Regions from separate parts of the Kribbella sp. NPDC020701 genome, predicted to be linked through region 3. Evidence: riboswitches for the same ligand, from Rfam matches in the RefSeq annotation. Region 3 holds a riboswitch; each other region holds the start of a gene.
What was found. Region 3 has a riboswitch for ZMP and ZTP ahead of ACZ3HV_RS11775 (metallophosphoesterase). Riboswitches for the same ligand answer to the same signal wherever they lie in the genome.

Region 1 (5,415 bases), on a different contig from region 3:
ACTGACATGGCGGACCCATTCGCGGTAACGAACCAGGCTCCCCCACTGCAAGGGGTGAACTTCTTCACGCGCGACACGGCGCTCGGTGACGCTCTGCGCCCGTACGCCGCTCTCGCCGACGATGCCGGTCTGGCCCGGATCGGCGCGGTCGCGGGCTCCGAAGAGGCCCTCGCGCAGGCTCTCCCGGCCAACCAGCACCCACCGGTCCTGCGCACCCACGATCGCTACGGGAACCGGATCGACGAGGTCGAGTTCCACCCGTCCTGGCACTGGCTGATGGAGCGCGCGGTTGGGTTCGGGCTGCAGGCCGCGCCGTGGACGAGCGAATCGCCGTCGCCGCACCTGACCCGGGCCGCCGGGTTCTACGTCTGGTCCCAGGTCGAGCCGGGGCATGTTTGCCCGATCTCGATGACGTACGCCGCGGTCCCCGCGCTCAGGGCGGACGAGCGGCTGGCGAAGGCGTGGATCCCGCAGCTCGCCTCGACGTCGTACGACGTACGCCGGTTGCCGGCCGCGGAGAAATCCGGGGTCCTCGCGGGGATGGGGATGACCGAGAAGCAGGGTGGCTCGGACGTCCGGGCGAACCTGACCACCGCGACGCCGGCCGGGGACGACGGTGAGTACCAGCTGAACGGGCACAAGTGGTTCTGCTCGGCGCCGCAGGTCGACGTCTTCCTGGTACTCGCGCAGGCGCCGGACGGGCTGAGTTGCTTCGTCGTGCCGCGGGTGCTTGCCGATGGCAACCGGAACACGTTCGCGCTGCAGCGACTGAAGGACAAGCTCGGGAACCGCTCGAACGCGTCCAGCGAGGTCGAGTTCCACAACACCATCGGCTACCGCCTGGGCGACGAGGGCGCCGGCGTCCGAACCATCATCGAGATGGTCGCCGCAACCAGACTCGACTGCGTCCTGGGCTCTGCGGCTCTCCAAAGACGCGCCCTGGTCGAAGCCCTCTGGCACACCCGCCACCGCTCGGCGTTCGGTGGGTTGCTCGCCGACAAGCCGGTGATGCAGAACGTCCTCGCGGACCTGGCGCTCGAGAGTGAGGCGGCGACCGCGCTGGGGATGCGTCTTGCTGCTGCTGTCGACGCCTCCCTGAACGGTGATGAACAAGCTGCAGCATTCCGGCGGATTGCGCTGCCGCTCGCGAAGTTCTGGGTTTGTAAGCGGACTCCGTTCATGGTGGCTGAGGCGTTGGAGTGTCTGGGTGGGAACGGGTTCGTGGAGGAGTCCGGGCTGCCTTTGCTGTTCCGGGAGTCGCCGTTGAACTCGATCTGGGAGGGCTCCGGCAACGTGAACGCGCTGGATGTGCTGCGGGCGCTGCGGAAGCCGGAGTCGCTGGAGGCGTGGCTGCTGGAGGTTGGCGCAGCGCGGGGTGCGGACGAGCGGTTGGACGCCGCGGTGAACGACGTACTGCAAGCGCTTGCTGACGCCGCGGACGCCGAAGCCGGAGCCCGGCGGCTGGCTGCGCGGATGGCCCTGTGCCTGCAGGCGTCACTGCTGGTCCGGCACTCGACGCCCGAGGTCGCGGACGCGTTCGTCGCGTCGCGGCTGGCCAACGAATGGGGCGGTGTGTTCGGGACGCTCCCGCGGACGACACAGTTCCCGCTGATCATCGAGCGCGCGATAGGGTGACCGCGTCGCGACTGGCGCGCTGAGGTGGAGAACCACCGGGGAGCGAAAACCGTCGGCACCGTGCGCCTGGGTGCCTTCGACCCACTGCAACCGCAGGAGAGACAACGATGACTCAACCCTTCGATGCCGCCGCCGCATCGGCCGCGTATCGCAACGCGCTCGAGGTGATCGGCGCGGTGGAACCGACCATCGCCGGCGCGATCAAGGCCGAACTGGCCGACCAGCGGTCCTCGCTGAAGCTGATCGCGAGCGAGAACTACGCCTCCCCCGCCACCTTGCTGACGATGGGCAACTGGCTCTCGGACAAGTACGCCGAGGGCACCATCGGGCACCGTTTCTACGCCGGCTGCCAGAACGTCGACACCGTCGAGCAGACCGCGGCCGACCACGCGACGGCTCTGTTCGGCGCGCCGCACGCCTACGTCCAGCCGCATTCCGGCATCGACGCGAACCTGGTCGCCTTCTGGGCGATCCTGGCCCAGCGGATCGAGTCCCCGGCGCTGGCCGAGGCGGGAGCGAAGCACGTCAACGACCTGTCCGACGAGGACTGGACCAAGCTCCGCAAGGCGCTCGGCGACCAGAAGATGCTCGGCATGTCGCTGGACGCCGGCGGTCACCTGACCCACGGCTTCCGGCCGAACATCTCCGGCAAGATGTTCAACCAGCACTCCTACGGCACCGACCCGGAGACCGGGCTGCTCGACTACGACGAGGTCGCGCGCAAGGCGCGGGAGTTCAAGCCGCTGATCCTGATCGCCGGCTACTCGGCGTACCCGCGCAAGGTGGACTTCGCGAAGATGCGCGAGATCGCCGACGAGGTCGGTGCGACGCTGATGGTCGACATGGCCCACTTCGCCGGCCTGGTCGCGGGCAAGGTGTTCACCGGCGACTTCGACCCGATCCCGCACGCGCACGTCACCACGACCACCACGCACAAGTCGCTCCGCGGCCCGCGCGGTGGCATGGTGCTCTGCCAGCCCGAGTACGCCGACTCCGTCGACCGTGGTTGCCCCATGGTGCTGGGCGGTCCGCTCAGCCAGACGATGGCCGCCAAGGCGGTCGCGCTCGCAGAAGCCCGGCAGCCGTCGTTCCGTGAGTACGCGCAGGCGATCGCGGACAACGCGGTCACGCTGGCCGAGGGCCTGATGAAGCGCGGCGTGAAGCTCGTGACGGACGGTACGGAGAACCACCTGGTCCTGCTCGACGTCTCGTCGTACGGCATCACCGGCCGGCAGGCCGAGTCGGCGCTGCTCGACGCCGGCATCGTGACCAACCGGAACGCGGTACCGCGTGACCCGAACGGCGCCTGGTACACCTCGGGCGTCCGGATCGGCACGCCGGCGCTGACCACCCGCGGCTTCGGTGCCGACGAGTTCGACCGGGTCGCCGAGCTCATCGTCGACGTCCTCTCCTCGACCACGCCGACGACGACGTCCGCCGGTGCGCCCTCCAAGGCGAAGTACGTGCTCGCCGACGGCGTCGCGGACAAGACCAGGGCGGCCTCGGCCGAGATGCTCGACAAGCACCCGCTGTACCCGGGCCTCGAGCTCAGCTGAGTTCCACCGCGCCCGCTCCCACGCTTGTGGGAGCGGGCGTTTTCCGTTGCGGCATCAGTACGGCGGCCGGCACCGCGCCGGCGACCGCGATTGCTGCCGAGACCCACATGGTCGGAGTCATGAACGTCGAATTATCAGGAGTTTGTGATAGTTGCGATACATCAGATTACTGTACTCTTCAACCATGAGTCGGGAGCCCAGTCCGGAAGAGATCAGCCAGTTCGTCGAGCGCTTCGCCGGAGTGCTGGCGAACAGCGGCGTCCCGACGATGTCCGCCCGGGTGATGGGCCGGATGCTGGTCAGCCCGACCGGCACGATGACCGCGGCCGAGCTGGCCGAGTCGCTCAAGATCAGCCAGCCTGCCGTCTCCGGCGCGGTCCGTCAGCTGCTCCAGGTGTCGTTCATCTCGCGCGAGCGGTTGCCCGGTTCACGCAAGGATCACTACCGGATCCGCGACGATGTCTTCGCCGCGATCCTGGAACGCCGCAATGACGCCCTCGGCGAGTGGGAGTCCAGCAGCCGGGCCGGCGTCGCCCTCTTCGGCGCCGACTCCCCCGTCGGCCGGCGGCTCACCGATGCCGCCGACTTCTTCGCCTTCATCAAGACCGACCTCGACCAGATGATCAAGAACTGGCGCGCGGAGCGCCCACGGACTGACGGATGAGCTCTGGCCGCGGCAGGGCAACCTGGATCCGCCGTGCCACCGCCAAGGCAACGTCGTCCGCACCGTGCGGCGCGACAACCTGAACACCCACCGGCAGTCCGTCCGCCAGACCCGCCGGCACGCTCACCGCGGGATGCCCAGTCACATTGAAGGCCCAGCACGGATCGCCGGTGACGATGCTCTCCTCGTGCTGATCGTAGCCATGGGCAACAGTCAGCGTGGTCGGGGTGACGAGCGCGTCCACCGCCGCGAACAGGTCCGCGAGCGCGGTGTTGTTGTGATCCCGCACCTCCCGCGCCCGATTCGCCGCGGCCGCCTCAGCGCCCCGTCCGGCATCCAGCCCCGACAGCACCGACCACGCATCCTCGGTAGGCAGCAACTCGAGCGGTACGTCGACCACCACGACGTCAGCCCGAGCCAGTCGCTCCCGGATCACCCGGTCAACCGCCGGGTCAGCCGGCTCAATGCCAAGGGTGGACCGATAAGCAACCCGCACCCCGCCGCCGCCTCCACCGGCCTCGCCGCACTCTCCGGCCCCGCCGGCTCCACCGGGCCAGCTCGCGACGGACGGGACGGGCCAATGCGGGAGCGCCGTCGGATCCAGCCGGTGGGGACCGCTGGCGATGCTCGTCGCCAGGATCACGTCATCGAGGTCGGCCCCGATGAAGCCCGCCGTGGTGAGTCCGCCAAGAGGCCGACCACCCGGCCGCGGGATGCGCCCGTACGTGCCCTTGAACCCGACCACCCCACAGAACGCGGCCGGGATCCGCAACGACCCTCCACTGTCTCCACCACTCGCCAGCGGCACGACGCCTGCCGCAACAGCCGCGGCTCCACCAGCCGTCGATCCACCGGGCGACCGCGACAAATCCCAAGGATTGCGGGTGTAATCCCGCCCGTTCCACCCGAAGGTCTGCGAGATCGCCCCCGGTCGAGCCCGAGTCGACCGACCGATCGCGATCGCACCGGCCGCGAGCAGCCGCTCGACGATCGGCGAGCCCGGCGGCGTCCGCCCCTTGATCAGGAACGGCACCCCGGCAAGCAGACCAGCCGGCTCCAACCGCTCGGCGGCGGCCCGTGCACCGGCACCATCCAACTCCTCGAGGAAATGCAAGACCGGGTCGAGGCGCTCGGCGGTATCGAGCGCCTCTTCGACGACCTCGAGAGCAGTCCGGACCCCCGACCGCACCTCCGCCGCGATCGAAACCGCAGTCGCTCGGCGACCAGCGCGGACGTTCTCCCGGTCGGGCTGAAGCACCGGGTGAGTTTAGCGAGTGAGGGCGTACACGGCGATCGCGGCGAAGTCGTCGGCGGGTTCGGAGGCTTGCCAGGAGCGGACGTCGTCGACGTACCGGGATCCGTGGCCGGTGAACTCGGCGTACCGGTCGACACCGTCGGCGGGACAGGGGTTCATGCCGTCGAGGTGGTCGCCGAGGCCCTCTTCGAAGAGCTCCTCGGAGTTCGGCCCGTTGACGACCGCGCCGGTGAGCTCGCGGCCGAGGATGTTCGCGATCTGGTGATGCGGACAGCGCTCGGCGTTCTGCCCGACGCCGACCATGA
Region 2 (5,415 bases), on a different contig from region 3:
CCACGATGGCCGATGTCGGCAAACTGCCCGACGTCGTCTCGGCCACCGACCCGCTCGCGACCAACCAGACGGCGTACATCTCCAAGGACGGAACGGTCGTCAACGCACCGGTCTCGTTCTCCGTGGTGCCGGCCTCGCTCGACAAGAGCTACCTCGACTCGCTGAACGCCGCGGTCCAGCCGGCCCGGTCCGCCGGCCTCCAGGTCGAGTTCGGCGGTGGCGCGGGACAGATCGGCAAGCAGGCCGACGATGCGCTCTCGGAGGCGATCGGCCTCGCGCTTGCGTTGCTGTTGCTGTTCTTGATGTTCCGCTCGATCGTGGCCTCCGGACTGCCGCTGGTCGCCGCAGTCTTCAGCGTGGGCGGCGGTTTGGCCATACTCGGCCTGCTCGCGGCCGTGAAGGACTTCCCGGTCTCGGCGCCGACTGTCGCCACCCTGCTCGGCCTCGGCGTCGCGATCGACTACGGCTTGTTCCTGGTGTCGCGCCATCGCGAACAGCTCGACGACGGTATGGGCGTCGAACAATCGGTCGGGCGCGCCGAGTCGACGTCCGGCGCGGCGATCCTGGTCGCGGGCGGGACGGTCGTCATCGCGATCCTCGGCCTCTACGTCTCCGGCGTACCGTTCGTCGGTGCCCTCGGTCTCTCGTCGGCCATCGTCGTCGCGTTCACCGTCCTCGCCGCCCTGACCCTCATTCCGGCCCTGCTCGGCCTGGCGAAGCTCCTTGTCCTGAACCGGGAGGACCGCCACCACCTGGCCGAGGAGCGTGAGCTCGAGGCCGGACTCCCGGACGAGCAGGCCGTCGCGGAGCACCGAGCCGACGAGCGCGAGCGGCGCGATCTCAAGCACGAGCAGAGCGCCTTCGCCCGGTGGGGACGCAAGGTGAGCGACCGGCCGTGGCCGTACGGCATCGTCGCCACCCTGGTGCTGCTGATTCTCGCCATCCCGCTGTTCTCGATGAATCTGGGCCAGCTCGATGCGGGCACCGATCCGGCCGGTGACTCGAGCCGGAAGGCGTACGACCTGGTCGCGCAAGGGTTCGGCCCGGGCGCCAACGGTCCGCTGACGGTCGTCGTACAGCTCCCGTCCGGCAGCGCGAGCGACAACCAGACCCTGCTGACCGGTCTCACCTCCACGCTTCAGAAGACCCCCGGCGTTGCGGCTGTACAGCCCGCGAGCACGAACGAAGCCGGTACGACAGCGATCATCACCGTCATTCCGACCACCTCGCCGTCGTCGGCGGACACCGAGGATCTGGTCAACCGGATCCGCGACGACGTACTCGCGGGGCAGAACGAGCCCACGTACGTCGTCGGCACCACCGCCGGGTACGTCGACTTCACCGAGAAGGTGGCCGGCCGGATGCTGTGGCTGATCGGCGCGGTCGTCCTGCTGGCCTTCCTGCTGCTCATGGTCGCCTTCCGCTCGCTGCTGATCGGGGTCAAGGCCGCGGTCCTCAACCTGCTGTCGGTCGGCGCCGCGTACGGCGTGATCGTCGCGGTCTTCCAGTGGGGCTGGGGATCCTCCCTGGTCGGCATCGACGAGAAGGTGCCGATCCCGTCGTTCGTCCCGATGCTGATGTTCGCGATCGTGTTCGGGCTGTCGATGGACTACGAGGTCTTCCTGCTGTCCCGCGTCCACGAGGCCTGGCTGCAGACGAAGGACAGCCATCGCGCCGTGGCCATCGGGATCGGCGCGACCGCCCGGGTGATCACGACCGCGGCGGCGATCATGATCGCGGTGTTCCTGAGCTTCGTCCTCGACGACGACCCGACCGTGAAGATGCTCGCGGTCGGCATGGCCGTCGCGGTCCTGATCGACGCCAGTATCGTCCGGATGATCCTCGTCCCGTCGGTGATGACGCTGCTCGGCGACCGGGCCTGGTGGCTGCCGAAGTGGCTCGACCGCATCATCCCCGACATCCAGCTGGAAGGTGGCGAGCCACCGCCGGCCCCCGAACCCAAACCGCGCGAGACCTCCCCGGTCTAGTGCCGAAACAGGCGTACGCCGGTCGGTGACCAGCTGATCCCACGCTCGGCGCAGGCCGCGGCGACCTCGTCCGATCGGATCGAGCCGCCCGGCTCGGCGATGTGCGTGACGCCGTGCCGCTGCGCCTCCTCGATGTTGTCGACGAAGGGAAGTGCGCCGTCGGACACCATCGAGACGCCGGTCAACGGTTCGGCCGAGTGCCGGGCCCACCACGCCTGAGCCTTCTCGCCGGCCAGCCGTGTGCAGTCCACGCGCGACTGCTGCCCGGCGCCGACGCCGATCGTCATGCCGTCCTTCACCATCACCACAGTGTTCGACTGGGTGTAACGGGCGACGATCAACCCCAGCACCAAGTCCCGGGCCGCGGCGTCCGGCACCGCCGGATCCAGCAGCTCACGAGTCAGCGGTACATCGTCCCGCCGCTGCGTCAGCCGTAGTCCGTAGAACTCGCGGACCTCCGCCGCCGGCGGCTCGAACGCCGGGTCGGCCTCCAGCACCAGGAAGCTCGCACGCTTCTTCGCCGCCAACGTCCCGACCACGCCTTCGTCGTACCCAGGCGCGATGATCCCGTCCGAGACGACCCGCTTGAGCACCCCGGCGAGCTCCGCGTCGACCGGATGCGAGACCGCGACAAAGTCGCCGTACGACGACTTCGGATCGGCATCGCGAGCGCGCAGATAGGCCGCGCTCACCGACGAGCCCAAGGCCGCCCCAGCCGGCGACACATGCTTGTACGACGCAGCCGCCGGCACGCCGAACGCGTTTGAGGCCTCGCGCACGAGCTGCCACCCGGTGAGCGCATCCAGCACGTTGATGTACGACGGCTCGCCAGACACCACCGTGAACGGAGCGCGCGGCCCAGTCGCCACCATGTCCGCGGTCTGATGTGGATTCATCCCATAACGCATCAAGCACCTCCGAGATCGGAGGCGCCCAGGCGGACGACGCCTTGCTGGTTGATTCCGCTCCCCGGTGGTACTCCACCCTCGCCAGTCGCGGTGATCCCCAGCCTAGTCCCGCCAGCTGCCGGTTCAGTCGTAGAGCGGTGCGGTGGTCGCGTACTCACGCAGATACACGATCCGATCCCCGTCGAGCCGGCCTCGAGTCGGTTCACCTGGCACAGCGTAGGCAACCGAATAGAGTGAGCGGCATGGTCGATGTGAAGCCTCGCAGCCGGACAGTGACCGATGGCCTGGAAGCCACCGCCAGCCGAGGGATGCTCCGGGCGGTGGGGATGGGGGACGACGACTGGGCGAAGCCGCAGGTCGGGGTCGCCTCGAGCTGGAACGAGATCACCCCGTGCAACCTGTCCCTGGACCGGCTCGCGAAGGCGGTCAAGGAAGGCGTGCACGCGGCCGGCGGCTATCCGCTCGAGTTCGGCACGATCAGCGTGTCCGACGGCATCTCGATGGGCCATGTCGGCATGCACTACTCACTCGTCAGCCGCGAGATCATCGCCGACTCGGTCGAGACCGTGATGGAGGCCGAGCGACTCGACGGCTCGGTGCTGCTGGCCGGTTGCGACAAGTCGCTGCCCGGCATGCTGATGGCCGCGGCCCGGCTCGACCTGGCGTCGGTGTTCCTGTACGCCGGGTCGATCATGCCGGGCAAGCTCGGCGACAAGGACGTCACGATCATCGACGCGTTCGAGGCGGTCGGCGCGTGTGTTCGCGGCCTGATCACCCAGGACGAGGTCGATGCGGTCGAGCGCGCGATCTGCCCCGGTGAGGGCGCCTGCGGCGGGATGTACACAGCCAACACGATGGCCGCGTCCGCCGAAGCACTCGGGATGTCGCTGCCGGGCTCGGCCGCACCGCCCGCGGTCGACCGTCGCCGCGACGGCTACGCCCGCAAGTCCGGCGAGGCCGCGGTCGGCCTGCTGCGGAAGGGGATCACGGCCCGCCAGATCCTCACCAAGGAGGCCTTCGAGAACGCCATCGCCGTCGTGATGGCGCTCGGCGGCTCGACGAACGCCGTACTGCACCTGCTCGCGATCGCCCGCGAGGCCGAGGTCGACCTGACGCTGGCCGACTTCAACCGGATCGGCGACCGGGTCCCGCACCTCGGCGACCTGAAACCGTTCGGCCGCTACGTGATGACCGACGTCGACCGCGTCGGCGGTATCCCGGTGGTCATGCGGGCACTCCTCGACGCCGGCCTGCTGCACGGCGACTGCCTGACGGTCACCGGCAAGACGATGGCGGAGAACCTCGCCGACATCGCACCGCCCGACGTCGACGGCACGATCATCCGCGCGCTCGACAGGCCGATCCACGGCACCGGCGGCATCACGATCCTGCACGGCTCGCTCGCGCCGGAAGGCGCGGTGGTGAAGAGCGCCGGCTTCGACTCGGACGTGTTCGAGGGTACGGCGCGAGTCTTCGACGGCGAACGCGCTGCGATGGACGCAGTCCCGGAGTTGAACCCCGGCGACGTCGTCGTGATCCGGTACGAAGGCCCCAAGGGCGGCCCCGGCATGCGCGAGATGCTCGCGGTGACCGGCGCGATCAAGGGCGCGGGCCTCGGCAAGGACGTCCTGCTCCTCACCGACGGCCGCTTCTCCGGCGGTACGACGGGACTCTGCGTGGGACACGTGGCCCCCGAAGCGGTCGACGGCGGCCCGATCGCGTTCGTCCGGGACGGCGACCGGATCACCCTCGACGTGAAGAACCGGACCCTCGATCTCCACGTCACCGAAGCGGAACTCGAACGCCGCAAGCAGGGCTGGACCCCGAAGACCCCGGCGATCACCAAGGGGGTCCTCGGCAAGTACACCCGCCTGGTCCGTTCGGCCTCCGAAGGTGCGGTCTGCATCTAAAGACAGTCATCTCATCAAATGAGACAGCTCGGTGCTGAACTTGACCCGGTCGCGGGCCGGAGGCGAATAATGCCTACATGCGATCGATTCTCCTCGTACTTGTGCGGCGCGCCGACTGACGCGACCACCGAGTCGAGCGCGCCCCTTCAGCCAACCGGCGGAAGGGGTTTTTTGTTGCCAGGGCGACTATCTGAGACCCAGAGAAGACCTGAAGACAACCACAAGCGAGGATGGATCGGTCGCGACAGTCAAATCGTGACAGGACATAGGGAAGGCACTCATGAGTGAGCAGCTGACCGGGGCACAGGCTCTGATCCGTGCACTGGAACATGCCGGAGTGGACACCGTCTTCGGCATTCCGGGTGGCGCGATCCTCCCGGCGTACGACCCGATGCTCGACTCGACCCAGATCCGCCACATCCTGGTACGTCACGAGCAGGGCGCCGGCCACGCCGCCCAGGGGTATGCCTCCGCGTCCGGCAAGACCGGCGTGTGCATGGCGACCTCCGGCCCCGGCGCGACGAACCTGGTGACGCCGATCGCCGACGCGTACATGGACTCGGTCCCGCTGGTCGCGATCACCGGGCAGGTCGCCAGCGCCGCGATCGG
Region 3 (5,415 bases):
GTCACGATCTCGGCGCCGGGGAGCCACTCCTGGAGGAGAGCTCGCTGCTGCTCGGTGAGGTCCACGAGCTGAGAGTAACGCAGAAAAATGCCACGAAATACTGGACGGAATTCCCTGCAAGACTTATCCTGGCCGAATGCAGAATTCGCAAAAGAATGTCACTCTACCAACAAACTTATCAGAGGAAATTCGCGAAAGCAAGTCGGCGGAATTCTGGCAACTGGGCGATCGCGCGATCCGGCGGATCGGGTTCGGGACGAAGCGGCTCGCGGGCAGCGACGGCGACGAACCGGACGCCCAGGAGCGGGCGATCGCGCTGCTGCGCCGGGCGGTCGAGCTCGGCGTCAACCACCTCGACACGGCCGAGTTCTACCCGAGCTACGCGCCGCCGAGCCGGCCCCGGGACTTCACGTCGCTGGGCTGGGCGAACGACGTGATCCGTCGCGCGCTGGCGCCGTACGCGGATGAGCTCGTGATCGCCACCAAGGTCGGGCCGACGCCGACTGGATTGGCTCGCCCCGATCAATTGCGAGCGTTGGTCGAGGCTGATCTGCGGGCGTTGGGGCTGGAGACGCTCGACCTGGTCTATCTGCGCCAGGCCCGCCTCGACTCGATCGCCGAGCACTTCGGGGTCCTGGCGGAGCTGCAGGCCAAGGGGCTCATCCGGCATCTGGGGCTGTCGAACGTCCGCACCGAACACCTCGCGGAGGCCCAGAAGATCGCGCCGGTGGTCGCCGTCCAGAACAGGTACGGCGTCGGTTTCGGTCGCGTGAACGACGCCATCCTGAGCTCCTGCGGCGAACAGGGCATCGCGTTCGTCCCGTTCTTCGCCCTGACCGCGGATGCTCGGGAGGCCGGTGGTGTCTCGGTCAACGACGCGATCCAGGAGATTGCCGACAATCAGAACGCCACACCGGCGCAGATCCGATTGGCATGGACGTTGAGCCTGGGCGACCACGTCCTGGCTATCCCGGGGACGTCGAGCCCCGATCACCTGCGGCAGAACCTCGAGGCCGGCTCGATCCACCTCTCCTCCAACGAACTCGCCGTACTCGACGCCTTCGTCGACTAGCGGCGCGTCAACTCGACTAGTGGCGCGCTGGATCGGCTAACGACTAGGGCGGCGGCCTCGCGTGGTCGCCGCCCTCAGTCGTAGTACCGGCGGACGCTCGAGCCGATGCGGGTGACGTCGGTGCCGTAGATGTGGATGGAGATCGCCGTGCCGTCGGAGGTGTTGTTGACCCGGTGGATGTCGCCGGGCGGCGCGAAGCCGCTCACGTCGCCGACGTGGTTGTCGCTCTGCCCGATCAGCCGCAGGTCGGCGTCGTACAGGTCCTCGTGTTCGACGCCCTGGATCACCCCGAACACGCACCAGGTCACGTGGTCGTGGATCCGGGTCACCTGCCCGGGCCGCCAGACCAGAGCGATGATCGAGAACGAACCGTCAGGCTCGACATGCAGGGTGTGACTGCGGTAGCGGTCCGCCGAGCCGACTCGCTGCCCGGCGGTCAGTACGTCGGGAGTCGGCAGGTGCCGGCGCAGTTGCTCGGCCACGAGTTGCGCCGTGCCGTTCCAGTCGGCGTGCTGGTCGATGGCGGTACGGACGCCGTCGATCAAGTCGGTCAGTTCATTAGTGGAGATCGATGTTGTCGTCATGTCTTGAGCGTGCGCCGGTCAACCCATAACGTCTAATGCCAAGTTTCGTGCTTACTCATAGATGGATTTGATACATGCTCGATGTCACGAGGCTGCGCGTCATCGACGCAGTCGCCCGTCACGGCTCGGTCACCGCCGCTGCTCGCGAGCTGCACTACTCGCAGCCGTCTGTCACTCATCACCTCACGCGCTTGGAGGCTGAGACCGGCGCGCAGCTCCTGCAGCGCGCCGGTCGTGGCATCAGGCTGACCGAGGCTGGTCGCCTGCTGGCTGCTCGAGCCGCCGAGATCATCGGCCGGATCGACGCCGTCGACGCCGAACTCGCCGCTCACGTCGGTCTGAGCGCGGGCCGGATCCGCCTGGCCGGCTTCTCGTCGGCGATCGGGTCACTCGTGCCACGGGCCGTGGCGGCACTGGCCGACAAGCACCCGGGCCTCGAGATCAACCTCCTCGACGCGCATCCGCCTGAGGCGCTCGAACTGCTTCGCACCGGCAAGATCGACGTCGCGATCGTCTTCCGGTACGACGAGACCGAGCCGGAACCGTCCGGCATACGACTGCATCATCTGCTGGACGATCCGCTCTACGTGCTGTCGACCGATCAGCCGGTCGAGCTGCCCGGGCTCCGCGACGCGACCTGGATCGCCGGCTGCGATCGTTGCCGTAGGCACCTGGTTTCGCTGTGCGCCGCCGAGGGCTACGAGCCGCGGATCAGCTACACGTCCGACGACATGGTGGTCATGCAGGCGCTCGTCGCGGCCCGCCTCGGGGTGACGACCATGCCCGGTCTCGCCCTCCGCGCCCACCACGCCGAGGGCATCATCGCCACCGAGCTCCCCGGGTCCCGCCGCCACGTGTACGCCGCGACGTACGGCGAACCGCCCGACCCACCCGCGATCGGCGCCCTCCTCACTGCCCTCGCCGACACCGCCGTTCTGTGAGCTGGCCCGCCCATGCTGAATCGCGCGGGCCCGAAGCTGAGCCCCGGGTGCCGCGCCTGGTTCAGGAGTTCTCGGCCGCGTCTGCTCCCGTGAGTGGGTCGTAGACGTAGACCTCGGTGCCGGCTTGGGGGGATCTGGCGTGGAGGGTGTGGAACATCGGGGCGAAGGGGCCGCCCAGGTCGATGATGGTTGCACCGGCGCCGAGGACGCCGCGGACCAGGGTGCTGGGGGCCGTGAGGTCGACGCGGGTGACCACGCCGGGCGTCACCCACACGGGAACGTCCCCGAGCCGGCCGGACAATTGGTGATGCAGGTGGCCGCACAGAACCGCTTGTACGTCGGTCCCGGCGACAACTTCCGCCAACTTCTCGGGCTCTTGCAGGACGACAGACTCGAGGTACGGAATTGCGTCGACGGATATCGGCGGGTGGTGGAGTACGACGATCGACCCGGCCGGCGCGGGTGTTGCCAGCTCCGCGGCCAGCCAGTCGAGTTGGTCGTCGCCGAGCACACCGTGTGTCTCGTCGGGGATGAGGCTGTCGAGGGTGATGACCCGGAGGCCCGCGACCTCGCTCACCGCCGCGATCGCACCGGCGACGTCGGCGCAGCGGCCGATCGACGAGCCGTCGGGTCCGAGGTGTCCCGAGCCGAGCGCGGCCGTGAAGCCCTCGCGACGGTCATGGTTCCCGGTGCAGTAGACGTGCGGAATGCCGCGCTCAGCGGCGAACTCACCCACGGCCGTGCGGACCGCGGTGCAGCCCTCCTCGGACCCGTCGTCGGCGATGTCCCCGCTGACGACGATCAGATCCAGCTCCGGGACCCGGCGTACGTCGTACAGCAGGCCGTTGAGCGCGGCGAGGCCGTCGACGCCGTCCTCGTCGGGGCCGATGCGGCTGACGTGGGTGTCGGACAGGTGCAGAACACGATGTGCCATGACGAGCTCTCCTGGGATGTCGTTGCCGTCGGCACCCAGGCGGTCGATGCCCGTCGCGTCACTCCCCGGTGGTAGCCCACCCTCGCCAGTCGTGTGAGACCAAACTACCCAAGCTCAGTCGGTGAAGGTGACCTCCGCGGTGGGTTGGACGGCGGCGGTACGGCCGGGAGCCTGGTGGTTCTCCCAGTAGAGGTTGGTGTGGGCGATGACCTTGTCCGGGGTGGGTGCGCCGTACTCGGACAGGTCTTCGGTGGTGTGCGCGTCGCCAACCAGGGTCACGTCGTACCCGCGGACCATGGCGCCGTGGATGGTGGAGCGGATGCACTCGTCGGTCTGCGCGCCGCTGACGAAGAGGCGGCCGATCCCGGCTGTGGCGAGGACGTCCTCGAGGTCGGTGTCCTCGAAGGAGTCCGCGAAGGTCTTGTGTAGGAGCGGCTCCGAATCGTCACGTTTGAGCTCAGGGACGAGCTGCCACTCGTCGCTGCCCTTCACGAGGTGCTCGCTGGAGTGCTGGACCCAGACGACCGGCACTCCGCCGGCGCGGGCCTTGCCGACCAGGGTGCTGATGTTGGACACCACTTGATCGCGCTCGTGTGCCGCACTGACGACACCGTTCTGGACGTCGATCACCACAAGTGCCGTGTTCGGCCGATCTGACAACGTGGACATGCCGTTCCCTGCCTTTCCCGGGTATACGACGAACGCTAGACCCGCTCGCCGACAGTTTCAGGAGACCTTCCAACTCCGTAGCCGCAGACGCACCGTCGGTACGTCGCCGTCGTCGAGATCCTCCGCCCGCCGCACCGCCGCCTTCACCGGCAGGATGTACCGCCCGTCCTTCGGGAACATCGAGGTGTCCCACACGCTGTCCCCGATCTCGGCCTGCACCGGGATCATCCCCCACCCGTATGTCACGAAGTTCGACTCCGCCTCGAAATACGCGCACTCGTCCTCCGGCACCGTGACGAAATACCAAGGCGCCGGGCCCCGCCAGTACCACATCTCCGCCGCAAACTCGATCTCATTCACTGTTACTTGCCTCCAGCAAGCGTTGGGCTATGTTGCGGGCCGCGGTCTTCAATTCCGGGGATTGGAGGATTCGGTAGGGGGCGGGGAGGGAGGTCAGCTGGCCGGCGTACCAGTAGGGCTCGTCGGTGCTGGCCAGGAGGCGGGTGTGGGTGTCATCGATGGGTTCCAGGCGGCCCATGCTGCGGGAGATCCAGTGGGCGACCTCGTCGCGCGGGGCGTCGATGATGACCTCGATGGGGTATTTCCAGCCCATGGCCAGGTGTTCTTCGACGGCGGCCAGTGGGTCGAGGTCGGTGGGTGCGGTGAATTCCTCGCCTTGCGGCTCGACTTTGGTGATCCTGTCGACGCGGAGCACGCGGCGGGAATTCTTCGTGTGCGACCAGCAGAGGAGATACCAACGGCCTCGGCGTACGACGACCGCCCACGGGTCGACGTCCATCGGCCACTCCTCGCCGTGGTGGCGACGGTAGTGAATGATGACGCGCCGGCCGGCGGTGCTCTGGGCGACCAGGGCTGCGGTGATCTCAGGGTCCGGCGTACGGACGCCGGGGTCGGGAGCGCGCGCACGGACGCGGCGGATGGCGTCGGTGGAGCGGGCGATGTGTTCGGGCAGGACCCGGATGATCTTGCCGAGCGCGTTCTCGACCGGGTCGGCGGCGCCGCGTGGTCCTTCGAGCACGGCCATCACCAGGCCGAGCGCTTCGGTGGTCGTGAACATCAGTGGGGCCAGCCGCAGTCCGCGACCGACCCGGTAGCCGCCGTACGGACCGCGGACGGACTCGATCGGGATGTCGGCCTCGCGCAGGATCGCGACATACCGCCGGGCCGCCCGTTCGGAGACACCGAGCTTCTCGC
Region 4 (5,415 bases), 230 kb from region 3:
GCGCGAGCCAGCGGCATTGGCCGGGCCTGCCGGGCCCTGAGACCGTTAGCCGGTCAACGCCGCTAAAGCCGGATGGAGCATCAGATGCAGCCTGTCGCCGCCGTACCCAGCTTCGCCGAGGTCACCGACGAGTTGGTCGGGTCGTTCCGGCGGGACGGCTTCATCGTCCTGGATCAGGCCTTGTCGGCCGACCAGGTCACCGCGCTCCATTCCGCGGCCGAGGCCCTGTGCCGTGGTGACCTCGGCGTCATCGACGGCGGTCCGGCCGCCGAGCCGGCCGAGGACGTCCTGCGCCAGTACCTGTGCATCCACCAGCCGCACAAGGTGTCCGACGTGGCGCTCGCGGCGTTGCGGGCACCACGGGTGGTCGCGGCGCTGACCGCGGTGATCGGGCCGAACGTCAAGGCCATGCAGTCGATGCTGTTCATCAAGCCCGAGGGGAAGCCGGGCCAGGCGTGGCACCAGGACGAGTTCTTCATCCCGACCAGGGATCGCTCGCTGACCGCGGTGTGGATCGCGCTCGACGATGCCACCGTGGAGAACGGCTGCCTGTGGGTTCTGCCGGGCTCCCACCGTCGCGGGGTCATCTATCCCGACCGGGAGCAGGACGATCTCCGCTTCGATTGCACGGTGGAGGCGTTCGACTTCCCGTACACCGACGGCGATGCGGTCCCGGTCGAGGTGCCCGCGGGTTCGGCGGTGATCTTCAACGGCTACCTGCTGCACCGATCATTGCCGAACACCGGCCGGCACGGACTCCGCCGGGCGCTCGCCAACCATTACATGAGCGCGGAGTCGCTCCTCCCCTGGCAGTCCGTGCCATCCGGAGTCCATGTCGGCAAGCACGACTACCGCGACATCGTGATGGTGGCCGGGAGCGATCCGTACGCGTACAAGGGCATCGACGATCTTGCCCGGCCGCATTCCCGCCGGGACAAGGACGGCGGGTGCGACCGCTGACTCAGCCCGCCTGAGCCTCAGCGGCGTCGACGGCCTGCTCCAGCAGCAGCGCGATCGTCATCGGCCCGACACCGCCCGGAACCGGCGTGATCAGGCGGGCGACCTGGGCCGCCTCCTCGAAGTGGACGTCACCGACGTTGCCCTCGTTGTACCCCGCGTCGACCACGACCGCGCCCGGCTTGAGCCAGTCACCGCGGACGAAGTTCGGCTTGCCGACCGCGGCGATCACGATGTCCGCGGTCCGGACGATGTCCGGCAGGTCCGTGGTCCGCGAGTGCGTGTAGGTGACGGTCGCATTCGATGCCAGCAGCAACATCCCGACCGGCTTGCCCAGGATCGGGCTGCGGCCGATGACGACGGCGTGTGCTCCGGCGATCGGCACGTCGTACGCCTCGAGCAGGCGCATGATCCCGCCCGGCGTCGCGGACCGGAACCCGGGATCGCCGAACGCCATCGCGGCGAACGACCGCATCGTCACGCCGTCGACGTCCTTGCCCGGGTCGATCGCCTCGAACGCGGCCCGCTCGTCGATCTGCGCCGGCACCGGGTGCTGCAGCAGGATCCCGTGCACCTCGGGGTCCTGGGACAGCTTGGTCACCTCGGCGACCAACTCCTCGGTCGTCGTCTCCGCGGGCAGTACGACGCTCCGGGACGCGATCCCGGCCTTCTTCGACCGGTTCTGCTTCATCCGCACGTACGTCGCCGACGCGGGGTCGTCCCCCACCAGTACGGTCGCCAGACACGGCTGCACGCCCGTCCGCTCCCGCAGTTCGCGGGCTCGCTCGGCCGCCTTCGCCACCATCTCGGCGGCGATGTCGGTCCCGATCATCAGTTCGGCGGTCATGGCGCGCTCCTTCGGGCGTCGACTACAGGTCAGATGCCCAGGCGCGCGGCGCAGCCGGATCTCCGGCAGACCGTTCCCCGGTGGTCTTCCACCTCAACGCCAGTCGCGGTCCATCGCTCAGGATACCGAGTCGGTCACCCGGCTGATGAAGGTGTCGGCAACGCCGTCGCCGATGCGTGGGTGGGTCTTGGAGTGCGGGAGCCGGATGTCACGGATCTCCTCGGCCTGCGTGACCAGGTGGTTGATCTGGTCCCGGCCGGTGGCGACGTCCGAGCTATTACCTTCGGCGCCGGCTTCGAGGACGCGAAGGGCCTGGCGCAGCGCCTGACCCCAGTAGAAGGCCGCGTCGAGCCAGGCATCCGCCTCGTCGGCGAACGCCGGGTCGATCACGCCCTGGCGAATCTGACCCGGTGCGTTCTCGATCGCTTCGAAGTACGGCTCGAGGTCCGCGATCGCGCCGGCCAGGTCACCCGCATCCCAGGTCCGCCAGAACGCGGCGGTCTTCGCGGTCAGCGCCGGGGCGTTCGCGAGATGAAGCTTCCCGTCGTAGGTGGTGAGGTCGGCGAAGATCTCGAGCGCCGCGATCGTCTCGGCGTCTCCCCCGGCCGTTTCCGCGATCGCGCGGTGCCAGGACGCCTGCTCGTCGTACGTCGCAGGGTTCCAGCCGAACTCCGCGAACGAGTAGAGGGCGAGCTTGCTGGCCCCGGCCTGGTTCATCGGGTTCGAGATCACGCCGACGACGTGGTCCGCGAGGCCCGGCTCGCGGCCGCTGTACGCCGCGAGCAGGATCCGCCCGGCCGCGTAGTCGTTGACCGGGTAGTTGTCCCAGATCAGGATGTCGTGCCCGAACACCGCCTTCGCCTCAGCCGCCTGGGCGCTGGTGATCGCCTCCGGTACGACGCCGATGCCGGTCCAGTGCACGACCACCGCACTGTCCATCTGCTCCCGCAGCGCCTGCTTGTACGGTGTCTCGTCGACGTTGTAGTACTCGGTCGGGACCATCTGCAGCGGCGCGAGGTCCGGCTTGGTCTCGACCCACTCGCGCTGGATCCGGTTCAGCAGCTCGCTCTGCGCCAGCCCGGCGCCACCGCCGCCGGGGCCATACTTCTCCTCGTCGTCGGCGCTGTGCCATGTCTCGTACTCGATGTCGTCCAGGGCCACGTTGAACGCCCGCGCACCCAGCGCGTACAGCGCCTCGAACTTCGCGATCAACGCCCGGAAGTCGGCCTCCTCGGTGTAGCGCATCGACAGGCCCGGCGAGAGCGCGAAGGTGAAGTCGACCTTGTTCCGCCGGGCGCGATCGATCAGCTCGCCGAGCTCGGCCAGTTTGTCCGCCGGGTACGGGTCGCGCCACTGCTCGCGGTGGTACCGGTCGTCCTTCGGGGCGTACTCGTAGGTGTTCATCCGGTGCGCGCCGAGGTAGTCCAGGTGATCGAGCCGGTCCGCGTGCGACCACGGCGTACCGTAGAAGCCTTCGATCGAACCCCGGTACCGCATTGTCGGCCAGTCGCGGATCTCGACGCCGTCCACATGGTTGCCCTGGACAAGCTGTGCGAAGGTCTGCGCGGCGTAATAGATGCCGCGGGCATCGACCCCGTCGAGTACGACCTGCTGAGCGCCGACGGCCACGACGTACCCCTCGGCCGGCAGCAAACCGGCCGGCGCGACACCGAGCTGCTCGAGCGTGCTCGCGCTCCCGCCGAGCCAGACAGTCACCTCCGCCGGCCCGTCGGAGATGGTGCGTACGCCGGCCTTCGTGAGCGTCTCGCGGACGACGCGCTCGGCGTCGGCATCGGTGGCCGAGCCGTGCACAAGCGCGACGGTGTCACCGAGATCGAACCCGTCGTCGCGGCGGGTGGTCTGCTGAGGCTCAGGTGTCATGACTGCTCCTGGAGAAGCCCTGCATGATCGAGGGCGAGATAGGCCGCGTCGATCCCCGTCATCGCGCCCGGTGTCCGGAGTTCAGCGCGGAAAGCATCCACAGTCAGCTCGACCGGGACGCAGTCCTCGGTCTCGTCAAGCGCCTGCTTCCCGTCCGGACGGCAGCCGCGGGCGATCGCGACGTACTTGCGATAGGTCGAGGACGCCGACGACCACTGCCAGCCGACCAGGTCGAGCGACTCGCAGGTGTACCCGGTCTCTTCCTCGAGCTCGCGGGCGCCGGCCAGCGCCGGGTCCTCCCCCGGCTCGACCAGACCGCCGGGCAGGTTCGTGACGATCCGGTCGGGTCCCGCGCGGAACATCCGGATGGTGACGATGCGGCCGTCGGGGGTCAGCGGCAGCACGGTGATGCCCGACGTGATCCCGTCCGCCGACTTCGGGCCGAACACGTCCCATTCGACCTCGCGCCCGTCCGGCATCCGGTAGCGCCGCAGGTTCACGGTCAGGAACCGGTGAAACCCCGGCTCTTCTCCCAGCAACTCCCACGGCTGCGGGTCACCGGGACGAGACAGCGCAGCCGCCGCGGAGTCCGCGGCGGCTGCGCCATCGATCTGCTTGCTCACAGCGGCCGGTTGTCGCCACCGGGCTCCTCCGGTGGAGCGACGGGTGCGTCGTTCTCCGGCGGGACGACCGGTGCCTCGTCGGCCGTGGCCGTCGTGGTCTCCCCGGCCACCGGGGCGTCCTCGGTCGGCTTGGCCGGCTCGGAGTCCGGGCGGGACTCGGACAGGATGCGTTCGAGGGTCTCCTCGGAGATCCGCTTGAACTTGCGCACCTGCGTCCGGGTCCGGTCCAGGACGGCGACCTCGATCTGGTCCGAGGTCAGCTGCCGGACCTCGCCGCTGTCGTGGCCGAGCGCGTCCACGGCCAGCCGCAGCGCCCCGGCCAGCGAGATGCCCTCCTTGAAGTGCTCGCCGACATAGTCCGCGACCGTCTCGGCCGGCCCGCCCATCACGGCGTACCCGCGGACGTCCGCGATCGAGCCGTCGTAGGTGAGCCGGTAGATCTGGTCCTCGGCCGTGCTGGCGCCGATCTCGGCGACCAGGATCTCCACCTCGAGCGGCTTCTCACCGCCGGAGGAGAAGATCGCGCCGAGGGTCTGCGCGTACGCGTTGGCCAGCGCCCGGCCGGTGACGTCGCGCCGGTCGTAGGAGTACCCCCGCATGTCGGCCAGCCGGACGCCGGCGATCCGCAGGTTCTCGAACTCGTTGTACCGGCCGACGGCGGCGAACGCCATCCGGTCGTAGATCTCGGCGACCTTGTGCAACGCGGGCGAGCGGTTCTCCGCGACGAACAGGATGCCGTCGGCGTACTGCAGCGCGATCGCGCTGCGGCCCTTGCTGATGCCCTTGCGGGCGAAGTCGGCCCGGTCCCGCATCAGCTGCTCGGGCGAGACGTAGAACGGAACGCTCATCGAAGGTGTCGTCCTCTATGTGTCAGTCGATCGGGATCAGGTCAATGACGCCGTGGCGGGGCCGTCGGGACGCCGGTGCCGCTCGGCCCAGACCGCGTCCACGATGGCGGCGACCTCGTCCTCCGGCAGCCGCTGGTAGCCGTCCGAGGTGACCACACCGACCACCGGGAAGATCCGCCGCAGCATGTCCGGACCGCCGGTCGCCGAGTCGTCGTCGGCGGCGTCGATCAGGGACTGGATCACGGCCGTGACGCAGTCC

Region 1: it holds a riboswitch for ZMP and ZTP, as region 3 does, so the genes downstream of both, ACZ3HV_RS34485 (glycine hydroxymethyltransferase) here and ACZ3HV_RS11775 (metallophosphoesterase) in region 3, are expected to answer to the same signal.
Region 2: it holds a riboswitch for ZMP and ZTP, as region 3 does, so the genes downstream of both, ACZ3HV_RS16735 (5-aminoimidazole-4-carboxamide ribonucleotide transformylase) here and ACZ3HV_RS11775 (metallophosphoesterase) in region 3, are expected to answer to the same signal.
Region 4: it holds a riboswitch for ZMP and ZTP, as region 3 does, so the genes downstream of both, ACZ3HV_RS10670 (bifunctional 5,10-methylenetetrahydrofolate dehydrogenase/5,10-methenyltetrahydrofolate cyclohydrolase) here and ACZ3HV_RS11775 (metallophosphoesterase) in region 3, are expected to answer to the same signal.

The regions. Positions count from the first base shown of each region.
Region 1 covers NZ_JBVHFT010000017.1:174,769-180,183, forward strand. Annotated here, with positions in the region: gene ACZ3HV_RS34480 (acyl-CoA dehydrogenase family protein) at 7-1,635, shown strand; ZMP/ZTP riboswitch at 1,633-1,714, shown strand; gene ACZ3HV_RS34485 (glycine hydroxymethyltransferase) at 1,743-3,191, shown strand; gene ACZ3HV_RS34490 (GbsR/MarR family transcriptional regulator) at 3,376-3,855, shown strand; gene ACZ3HV_RS34495 (amidase family protein) at 3,815-5,113, opposite strand; gene ACZ3HV_RS34500 (glycoside hydrolase family 9 protein) at 5,123-5,415, opposite strand, start outside.
Region 2 covers NZ_JBVHFT010000006.1:238,222-243,636, reverse strand. Annotated here, with positions in the region: gene ACZ3HV_RS16740 (MMPL family transporter) at 1-1,988, shown strand, start outside; gene ACZ3HV_RS16735 (5-aminoimidazole-4-carboxamide ribonucleotide transformylase) at 1,985-2,896, opposite strand; ZMP/ZTP riboswitch at 2,913-2,995, opposite strand; gene ilvD (dihydroxy-acid dehydratase) at 3,139-4,806, shown strand; gene ACZ3HV_RS16725 (acetolactate synthase large subunit) at 5,087-5,415, shown strand, end outside.
Region 3 covers NZ_JBVHFT010000004.1:322,234-327,648, forward strand. Annotated here, with positions in the region: gene ACZ3HV_RS11755 (phosphotransferase) at 1-65, opposite strand, end outside; gene ACZ3HV_RS11760 (aldo/keto reductase) at 137-1,072, shown strand; gene ACZ3HV_RS11765 (cysteine dioxygenase family protein) at 1,147-1,656, opposite strand; gene ACZ3HV_RS11770 (LysR family transcriptional regulator) at 1,731-2,597, shown strand; gene ACZ3HV_RS11775 (metallophosphoesterase) at 2,659-3,531, opposite strand; ZMP/ZTP riboswitch at 3,558-3,634, opposite strand; gene ACZ3HV_RS11780 (cysteine hydrolase family protein) at 3,646-4,200, opposite strand; gene ACZ3HV_RS11785 (DUF1905 domain-containing protein) at 4,258-4,560, opposite strand; gene ACZ3HV_RS11790 (helix-turn-helix transcriptional regulator) at 4,553-5,415, opposite strand, start outside.
Region 4 covers NZ_JBVHFT010000004.1:96,632-102,046, reverse strand. Annotated here, with positions in the region: gene ACZ3HV_RS10675 (phytanoyl-CoA dioxygenase family protein) at 85-960, shown strand; gene ACZ3HV_RS10670 (bifunctional 5,10-methylenetetrahydrofolate dehydrogenase/5,10-methenyltetrahydrofolate cyclohydrolase) at 962-1,804, opposite strand; ZMP/ZTP riboswitch at 1,833-1,921, opposite strand; gene ACZ3HV_RS10665 (beta-N-acetylhexosaminidase family protein) at 1,922-3,685, opposite strand; gene ACZ3HV_RS10660 (NUDIX hydrolase) at 3,682-4,308, opposite strand; gene prcA (proteasome subunit alpha) at 4,305-5,156, opposite strand; gene prcB (proteasome subunit beta) at 5,193-5,415, opposite strand, start outside.